DNA from 3 places in the Sphingopyxis fribergensis genome. Region 1 is predicted to be linked to each of the others. Evidence: riboswitches for the same ligand, from Rfam matches in the RefSeq annotation. Region 1 holds a riboswitch; each other region holds the start of a gene.
The links. Region 1 has a riboswitch for cobalamin ahead of SKP52_RS23170 (TonB-dependent receptor plug domain-containing protein). Riboswitches for the same ligand answer to the same signal wherever they lie in the genome.
Positions count from the first base shown of each region.

Region 2: another riboswitch for cobalamin. It lies ahead of SKP52_RS12630 (TonB-dependent receptor plug domain-containing protein); the one in region 1 lies ahead of SKP52_RS23170 (TonB-dependent receptor plug domain-containing protein).
Region 3: another riboswitch for cobalamin. It lies ahead of metE (5-methyltetrahydropteroyltriglutamate--homocysteine S-methyltransferase); the one in region 1 lies ahead of SKP52_RS23170 (TonB-dependent receptor plug domain-containing protein).

Region 1 is NZ_CP009122.1:4,936,902-4,940,172, reverse strand. It holds gene SKP52_RS23175 (S41 family peptidase) at 1-1,162, shown strand, start outside; cobalamin riboswitch at 1,215-1,398, shown strand; gene SKP52_RS23170 (TonB-dependent receptor plug domain-containing protein) at 1,548-3,271, shown strand, end outside.
Region 2 is NZ_CP009122.1:2,736,333-2,739,603, reverse strand. It holds gene SKP52_RS12630 (TonB-dependent receptor plug domain-containing protein) at 1-1,598, opposite strand, end outside; cobalamin riboswitch at 1,776-1,995, opposite strand; gene SKP52_RS12620 (acetyl-CoA C-acyltransferase) at 2,047-3,201, opposite strand; gene SKP52_RS12615 (acetyl-CoA acetyltransferase) at 3,206-3,271, opposite strand, start outside.
Region 3 is NZ_CP009122.1:2,609,759-2,613,029, reverse strand. It holds gene metE (5-methyltetrahydropteroyltriglutamate--homocysteine S-methyltransferase) at 1-1,767, opposite strand, end outside; cobalamin riboswitch at 1,881-2,084, opposite strand; gene SKP52_RS12055 (hypothetical protein) at 2,404-2,688, shown strand; gene SKP52_RS12050 (SDR family NAD(P)-dependent oxidoreductase) at 2,744-3,271, opposite strand, start outside.

The DNA.
Region 1 (3,271 bases):
CAAGGATCGTTTCTTCACCTACATCACATCGATCGCCGAAGAAAATGCCTTCTTTTCCAACGGATCGAGTGCCGGTTTCGGGGTCCGGATGACCTATGACGCCGTGGACCAGCGCATACTCATCGCCGAAGCCTATGAAGGCGCGCCGGCCTTTGCCGCGGGAATCGACCGCGGCACCGCGATCGTCGCGATCGGCACCAACAGCAGCAACCTCCGGACGGTCGCGAGCATCGTGAACGCCGAGGGAACCGCCGGCATCACCAATGCGCTGGGCCCGAACGACCCGGGGGTCAGCCGCGTGCTGCGCATCACCGATGCCGCAGGCACCCGCGACGTCACGGTGGCGAAGGCAGACTATTCGCTGGACCCGATTTCCGACCGCTATGGCGCGAAGATCATATCCGAGGGTGGGCGCAGCTATGGCTATCTCAACCTGCGCACCTTCATCGCGTCGGCCGACGACCAGCTGAAGGCGGCCTTTGCCGATTTCGGCGCGCAAGGCGTGACCGACATCATCGTCGATTTCCGATATAATGGCGGCGGCCTCGTTTCGACTGCCAATCTGATGGGCGACCTGATGGGCGCCAATCGCGCGGGGCAAATCTTCTCGCAGACTCGTTTTCGCCCAACCAAATCCGCCGAAGATGATGAGCATCGCTTCGCGCCCGTAGCGCAATCGATCGCGCCGACGCGCATCGCGTTCATCGGCACCGGATCGACCGCATCGGCGAGCGAACTCGTGATCAATTCGATGCTGCCGTACCTCGGCACCAATATGACGCTGGTCGGCGGCAACACCTATGGCAAGCCGGTCGGCCAGATCGCGCTCGACAAGGCCGAGTGCGACGACCGCATGCGCGTAGTCGCCTTCGCGACGGTCAATGCGACCGGCGCGGGCGATTATTATGACGGACTAGCACCGAAGATCGCGAACAGCTGCGCCGCGGGCGATGATCTGAGGCTCCCGCTCGGCGACGCGCGCGAAGCGTCGGTCAGCGCCGCAATCGACTTCCTTGCCGGCCGGGCCTGCCCCACGCGGATCGCCGATGCCAGCGCCGGCGCGTCGGCGCAGCGCCGCAGCGCGCCAGTGTTAGCCAAACCCGAAATGCTGGTCCCCGACCGGCCGAGCGCCGCACAGCGCGAACTGCCCGGGCTGTTCTGATCGCGCACCTGCTGCATCGCAACAATTGACCGCGCCCCGATAATAGGGCTATCGGCCGCGGCAAGCGACAGGTTCCCCGCCGACGGGGACTAAGAGGGAACGGGAAAACCCCGGCTGCCCCTGCAACTGTACGCGGCGAGCCATCGGCCACTTGCCATTGGGATTCCGGTCCCGAGAAGGCGGCCGACCGGCGCTGACCCGCAAGCCAGGAGACCTGCCCGTCGCCGTCGTCTTTCGACCGGACAGGGTGTGCCGGGCGGACGGGGGTAAACCCGCATGACGACAAGCTTGGCCGCGTTCGCGCGCGGGCTCGATGTCGTGCGTCCCCACTGGACTACCGCATCGATTCCGCGCGCGTGGGCGGCATTGTCGATGGGTTGTTTTCATGTTCAGAATATTTTTCCGAAGTTCTATCTGCCTCGCCGCCGTCGCGGCATCCTCTGCCGCGTCCGCCGACGAGGCGTCCACCGCGCACGCCGTTGCCGCCGACGGCGACAGCATCGTCGTCACCGCGACGCGCGCACCGCTGACCCTCGACGAGATCCCGTCATCGGTCGCCGTGCTCGACAAGGCGGCAATCGACCGCGCGCAGGATATCGGCGTCACCGAATTGCTGCTCCGCACGCCGGGGATCAGCATCTCGCGCAACGGCGGTTATGGCACGTCGACCTCGCTGCGCATCCGCGGCGCCGAATCGGAGCATAGCGTCGTCGTGATCGACGGAGTGAAGCTCAACGATCCGTCGTCGACCGGCGGCGGCTTCAACTTCACCAATCTGCTCGCGGGCGATATTTCGCGCATCGAGGTGCTGCGCGGGCCGCAGTCGATCCTTTGGGGCAGCCAAGCAATCGGCGGCGTCGTCAACGTCGTGACCGCCTCGCCCGAAAAGGCGCTCGAAGGCAGTTTCGACCTCGAGGCCGGGTCACGCCAAACGGTCAGTGCGCGCGCCGCAGTCGGCGGCCGCACTGGTCCCTTGCACTGGCGCATCGGCGGCCAGCGTTTCACCACCGACGGCATTTCATCGCACGCCAAGGCGTTCGGCGGGACTGAGCGCGACGGCTATCGCAACAGCAATGTTTCGGGCCGCGCCGAACTCGCGCTCGCCGACAATGTCAGCGCCGAGGTGCGCGGCACTTATTCGAGCGGCCGGGTCGAATTCGACGGCTTCAACACCGACAGCAATGATTATGGGCAGAATAAGGAGTTCGTCGGTTACGCGGGGCTGAATGTCGACCTCGTCGGCGGACGCTTCCGCAACCGCATCGCTTACGCCTACACCGACACCAATCGCGACAATTTCAACCCCGACCGCGCGCGTCCGCGCAGTTTCGAGGCCGACGGCAAGAACAAGCGCTGGGAATATCAGGGCAGCTTCGACGTCAGCGATCGCATCACCGCGATCTTCGGGGTCGAGAATGAGCGTTCGGACTTCCGCAGCCGATCGCCCTCGGCATCGCTGGCAACCCCGCTCCCGGCTTTCGTGCGCGGCAAGGCCGAGATTACCAGCGTTTATGGCCAGCTCAGCGTCGAGCCGATCAGCGGGCTGACGCTGAATGGCGGTGTCCGCTACGACGATCATGACCGCTACGGCGGGCAGACCTTGTTCGCCGCGGGCGGCGTGTGGCGGCTGCCGACGGGAACCGTGCTGCGCGCAAGCTATGGCGAGGGGTTCAAGGCGCCGGGGCTTTACCAGCTGTTCAGCGAATATGGGAATATCGGGCTCGACCCCGAGGAAGCGCATGGCTGGGAAGCGGGTATCGAGCAGCATCTGTTCGATCGCAAGCTCGTCGTCGGCGCAACCTGGTTCGACCGTACGACGACCAACCAGATCATCTACAATGGCTGCTCGGCGCCCTCGACCGACCCGATGTGCTTTGTTCCCGGCAGCAACCCGCCCAATCCACGCTTCGGCTATTATCTGAACGTCGCGCGCAGCGAAGCGCATGGGGTCGAGGCGGTCGCCGCGATGACCCTCGGCGGACTGCGGCTGGACGGCAATTATAGCTGGATCGTCGCCGAAGACCGCTCGCCGGGCGCCAATTTCGGCAACTGGCTGCCGCGCCGTCCGCGCAATATCGCGAATGCCTCGGCAAGCTATGGCTTCGATTT
Region 2 (3,271 bases), 2.2 Mb from region 1:
TAATCGGCCGACAGGCTGACCGCATGTTCGGCGCGGCGGGGCAGGCGCTTGCCGTCGAACACCGGGCGTCCGGAGCGGTCGCGCGCATCGATATAGCTGTATGATGCGGTGACGTTTAGCGCGTCGACGGGCTTCAGCGCCAGCGTCGCCTCGACGCCCTTCGCGCGGGTGCGGTCGATATTGCCATAGGTGAAGGTCGCATTGTCATAATTGATCTGGTCGGTGGTGTCGCGCAGGAACGCCGTGAGCGAGACGAGCGCCCGCCCGTCCGCCAGGCTCTGGTCGATCCCGATGTCGTAGCTTTTCGACCGTTCGGGGCGCAGCGTCGCATTGCCGCTGAAAGCGTCGTACAGTTGGTAAAGCGACGGCGCCTTGAATCCCTCGCCATAGCTTGCGCGCACATTGGTCGCGCCCTCATTCGGCGAATAATTGGCATTGGCGCCGAATGTCGTCGCGCCGCCGAACTGGCTGTGATCGTCATGACGGACGCCGCCCGTCACCGACAGTCCGGCGAACGGCTGGACGATGCCCAGCGCATAGACGCTGTCGATGTTCGCGCGCTGGCTGTCGGTTGATCCAAAGCCGAAGAAATCATAATCGGGGCGTTCATGCTCGTAACCGAAGATCAGCTTGGCCTGTTCGACGGGCGTCACCACGCCCTGATATTCGAAGCGCAAATTGGTGCCCGAATAGCCATAGTCGGGCGCAGTGCCGCGCACGAAATAATAGTCGCGGTCGTTTCGCATCCAGGTCACCGCCGCGCGGCTGGTAAAGCGGCCGTCGAAGAGGCCGAGATTCAGCCCCGCATAGCCGACATATTGGTCGAGCTTCGCGACGTCGGCGCTGTCCGCCGGCGCGCCGAAGAAGCTGTCATAATCGAGGTCGGCGTTGATATAATATCCGCGCAGGTCGAGGCTCAGCGCGTCGCTGAACGCGACCTTCAACCGCGCATTGCCGGCGAAATTCTTGTAGCCGTCCTTCTCGGTGCCGGTCGCGGCCGACGAAATACCGTCGGTGCGGAAATAGGCGCCGCCGATGCCGCCCGCGATGCGTCCGGCGGTGCCCGACACGTCGGCCTTGGCGGCGAGCGTATCGCTATATCCATATTCCGCTGACGCATTGCCGGCAAAGCCCTCGGCCGGGGTCGCGGTCGTCAGGCTGACGACGCCGCCGATCGCCTGGCTGCCGTGCACGACCGAGTTCGACCCGCGCAGCACTTCGATCCGGTCGATATTGCCGGTCAGCAGGTGACCGAAATCATATCCGTCGCCGATGCCGCTCGGGTCGTTGACCTTGACGCCGTCGATCAGCACCAGCGTCTGCGTCGTTTCCGCGCCGCGCAAAGATATGCTCGCCACCGATCCCATGCTGCCCGTCCGGCTGAACCGCACCCCCGGGGTCGTGGCGAGCAGGTCGACGACGTCGACCGACTGTCGCGTCTCGATCGTATCGGCGTCGATGATGGTAATCGCTTGCCCCGCCTCGTCGCGGGGCTGTTCGATGCCCGACGCGGTGACGACGATATCGTCGCCGGTCTGCGCGAAAGCGGGCGTCGCCGCCGTCAGTGCGATCAAGGATAGGGTCGTGAATTTCAACATGGGAGGCCCCCGCACGCCGGCAACGAAGGCGGAGCCTGCCGATGCGTCGGACGCGATCGACCGGCGCTGGCGTCGCAAGTGGCGTAATGCCTGCGGCCCCGGCACCGAAGCGGCTCCAGCCGCTTGGTCGTCGCTCGACGGAAACCTCCGTGCCGCGGCCTTTCCCTGGGCCTTGGCATTGAGCGACCCACGCCGGCAGGTCTCCTGGCTCGCGGGTCAGGGCTCGATGCACGCCTTCCCAGGTGACCCCAGTGGCTGATCCGAAAACGTCGGACCGGTGCATCTCGCTCGCCGCTTACAGTTGCAGGGACAGCCTCGGCTTCGGGGGTTCAGGACTAACCCCGTTACCGCGTTCCCATTTTAAGCCCTTTCGGGCACCGGCGCGATCATGCGCAGGGCAAGCCCCGCACGCGCCCGCCCATAGCGCAGCCGCGCTTTTTCGCAATGGCTATTGGCGCTCGACGATCATCGCCGCGCCGACCCCCATCGCGCCGGTCAGCACGATAAGGCCATAATGACCGCCGCACGCGTCGAGCGCGTCGAGCAAGGTCGACGTCAGGATCGCGCCGCTCGCGCCCATCGGATGCCCCTTGGCTAGATGTCCGCCGCTGACATTGACTCGCGTCGGGTCGGCGTCTCGGTCGCGATGGAATTTGGCGATGGTGATGGCGAAGGCTTCCATGAATTCGATGCGGTCCATGTCGCCGAGCGTCAGCCCAGCGCGCGCCAGCACCTTGTCCATTGCGGCAAAACCCGCGGTCAGCGACGCTGCCGGATCGCCGCCGCTTTCGGCAAAGGCGATCACGCGGGCGCGCGGGGAGGGGCCAAGCCCTTCACCGCCGACCAGTGCAAGGCCTGCGCCGTCGCAGATCGGCGGCGCATGCGCGATACCGTGGAGCGGCTCGAACGTCACGTCTTCGAGCGCGCCGGCATATTGCTGCTGCAATTCGCCGAACGCGGGCGGCGCGGCGGCCAGCGATTCCGCCGTGGTTTGCGGGCGAATGCATTCTTCGCCCGCCAGCGGCCCGGTTGCGATCCGCGATTTTTGGAGCGCGGCGTCGTTTTCGGTTGCGCCTGCCTTTTGCTGCGAAGCGAGCGCGACGGCGTCGAGTTCGGCGCGGCCGATGCCTTCGGCATTTGCAAGGCGATCGGCAGCGAGAACGGGCGGGATGAAGCGCGCGCGCGGCGGCAGTTCGTCGTTCGTGTAGAAATCCGCGCGATCGCCGAGAAAGGGCGCGCCACTCATCGACTCGACCCCGCCCGCGAGAATGTGCGTCGCTTCGCCGCTCGCGACCCTGGCGACCGCCTGACCGATCGCAGACAGGCCCGACGCGCAATAATTGTTGATGCTGTGCGCCGCCGTCGTGTCGGGCAGGCCCGCATGCAGCTTTGCCAGCATCGCGATATGTCCGCCCTGCGCGCCGCTCTGCGTGACGCAGCCAAGCAGCAGGGCATCGGGCGTCGCCGCGACATCGCCGCAGCGCGCCGCGAGCGCGGCGGCCTGCTGTCGTACCAATTCCTGCGGGCTCAGCCCAGCGAGGCCGCCATCAGGTCGCGCCTTGCCGCGCGGGGTGCGGACGGCGTCGTAAAGATAGACGTTCAAATGATCAAACGCCGACGACGAAGCTGACGGATGTTGTTGCGCTGCCCCCGACGTTGAAGGTCGCGAAGTT
Region 3 (3,271 bases), 2.3 Mb from region 1:
ACGGATCGCGAGGGCGATCTGGCGGCAGCTCGTCTCGCGCGGCTGATCGTCGCGGACGAACGACCAGTTGAGGATGGTGACGGGGCCGGTGAGCATGCCCTTCATCGGCTTGTCGGTCTGTTCCTGCGCATAGCGCCACCAATCGACGGTCATGGGATAGGGGCGCGAGACGTCGCCGTAGAGGATTGGCGGGCGGACGCAGCGCGAGCCATAGCTCTGTACCCATCCGGCGCGGGTGAAGGCGAAGCCGGCGAGTTGCTCACCGAAATATTGCACCATATCGTTCCTCTCGAACTCGCCGTGGACGAGGACGTCGAGGCCGATCTCCTCCTGCCATTTGACCGCGGCGCGCGTTTCGACACGGAGATATTGTTCGTAGGCGGCGTCGTCGATCTCGCCCTTGATGTGCGCGGAGCGGGCCTTGCGAACCTCCGGGGTCTGCGGGAAGCTGCCGATTGTGGTGGTGGGGTAAGCGGGGAGGGCGAGGCGGGCTTGCTGGACTTCGCGGCGCGCGGCGAAGGACGAGGTGCGGTGGGTGGCGCGTTCGTCGAGCGCGGCAAGGCGAGAAGCGACTTCGGCGTTATGGATTTTCGCCGAGGTCTGGCGCGCGACTGCGGCGATGCGCGAGGCGGAGAAGGCAGCGAAACTGGCGTCCTCGCCTTCGTTCAGCGCCTTGGCGAGCGCGGCAAGTTCCTCGATTTTTTGCACCGCGAAGCTCAGCCACTGGGCGATTTCGGGGTCGAGGCCGGTTTCGAGCGCGAGGTCGACGGGCGTGTGGAGCAAGGAGCAGGACGGCGCGAGGATGAGGTCGCGTTTGCCGGCGAGTTCCTTGAGGCGCCAATAGAGGTCGGGGAGGTTGGAGCGCCAGATGTTGCGGCCGTCGATGACGCCGAGCGAGAGCAGGACGTGCGGTTGGAGCTTTGCCACGGCCGGTTCGAGCTGCTCGGGCGCGCGGACGAGGTCGAGGTGGAGGCCGTGGACGGGCAGATCGGCGACGAGGTCGAGATTGTCGCCCAGGCCGCCGAAATAAGTGGTGAGCATGAGCTTGGGCCCGCGGGTGGCGAGGCGGGCGTAGGCGCGTTCGAATGCGGTGCGCTGTTCGGTGGTGAGATCAAGCACGAGGCAGGGCTCGTCGATCTGGACCCATTCGGCGCCGGCCTTAGCGAGGCGGGCGAGGATTTCGGCGTAGGTATCGAGGAGCTGCGGTAGCAGCGCGAGCGGTTCGACCGCCTTGCCCTTGGCGAGCATCAGATAGGAGACGGGGCCGAGGAGGACGGGACGGGTGGTGTAACCGAGCGCCTTCGCTTCTTCAAATTCGTCGAAAATCTTGGTCGACGCGATTCTGAACGTCTGGCCCGCGGTGAGTTCGGGGACCATGAAATGATAGTTGGTGTCGAACCATTTTGTCATTTCCTGTGCGGTAGTGTCGTGGCTGTGGCCGCACGCTGAGGGGCCCTGGGCGCCGCGGGCCATGGCGAAATAAAGGTCGCTATCGACGGTGTCGCTGTCCCAGTCAAAGCGGGCGGGGACCGCGCCGATCATTGCGCTGGTGTCGAGAACATGGTCGTAGAGCGAGAAGTCGTTCGAGGGCAGGATGTCGGCGCCGAGCGCTTTCTGCCGTGTCCAGTTCAGGGCGCGGAGGCCCGCGGCCGAGATTTGCAATTCGGAGAGGGTCGATTTGCCCGCCCAATAGCTTTCGAGTGCGAATTTGAGTTCGCGGCGAAGGCCAATGCGGGGGAAGCCGAGGGTGGCGACGCTGACAGTCATTTTTAAACACCTTGCAAGGGGCAAGGCGCCGGGCAGACGAGCAGGCACGCGTCGACGCCCACGAAGCAAGGTCGGGCGCAGCCATGCATGCGGCCTGACCGGACACCCCGCCGGAGGACGTATCTGACGAGGCAGGTCTCCTGGCTCACGGATCGACGCGGTGGTCTGGCCTTCCCGATCCCTTGCCGGACCAGTGACACGTAGCGACCATCGCTCACCGCTTACAGTTGCGGGGGCAGCGCCGGCTTTGAACCGGCTTCCCGTCTTAGCTCCATGCCGTGCAACGGGCGCGGAGAACCTCGACAGCCTGGAACATAGCGCAGCGGCGATGCGTGTCAATACAGATATAAAGAATTCTTTATATCTGATCGGAGGCTGCTGCTCGCGATGCAATCGTCAAGTCGTTTGTCGATTCGAACGGGCGGCCCGTCGAACGGAAAGGGGCCGATGCCGGGGCGTATGGCAATGATATGGCATAGTTTTCGGACGCCTTGCGTCGCTTTTCGCGGTGCCGTTCGCACGCCCGCGGGGCGCAGGAGATGCATCGCCGACCAAAATCCTTTCGCCCTGGCGGCGGTCACGGCCGAACAGGCCGTCGGGACTGCCCCCTTCGTTTCCCCCACCGAAGGTCTCCCCATGAAGCTCCCCCAAGACTATCCCAGCGGCTCCAGCGACGGCGAATGTGACTGTCTGCCGCGCCCGGAAACCCCGGCTTTGACCACCTTTGTCCTGCGATACCAGGATGCCTGGTTCGGGATGGAAAAGCGGGTCGCGTTCGAGGCGGAAGATGTCTCGGCGGCGCTGGTGATGATGGAGCGTGAGCCGATCGGGGCGTGGGCGGAACTGACGCACGATGGAAATGTGATTTGCCGCCGCGGGTTCGAACCCGGCGGAGCCGCCGACTATTGGGTCGTCGACTAGAACGACGCAGAGCGGACGGCGCATGGCCGCCCGCTCGCTTGTCATTGTCGAGGCGTCAGAAACGCTCGCCGACCATCTCCTCGCTCTTTGCCCACAGCGCCTTGGCGTTGTCGGGGTCGATCGCATAGGCGCGGACCCCGGCGCGCAGGCCATCGTCGTCGGCCAGTTCGGCGACGTGGCAATCCTCGAGATAGCGCCCGCCGACCTCGGCCGGATCGGCGACCGCCGCGGCCCAGACCGAGGTGGCCGCGCCCTGCGGGATCGACTTGAACTCGAATTCCTCGCCGCCCGCTTCCCTCGCGGTCGCGTTGATCTGTTCGAGCAGCGCCTCGATCGCGCCGTCGTCGAGGTGGCGGGCGAGCTCGGTGTGGATGCCGCCTGGGTGGAGCGCGGTGGCGCGCACGCCGCGGGCCTTGTGGCGGCGGTCGAACTCGACCGCGAAGAGGATGTTCGCGGTCTTCGAACGGCCATAGGCGGCCCAGGGCTCATAATCGCCATTGTCGAAGTTCGGATCTTCGAGGTTCACGTCGGAAAAGCGGTGCCCCGACGAGGCGAGGCTGACGAAGCGGCCGCCGTCCTTGAT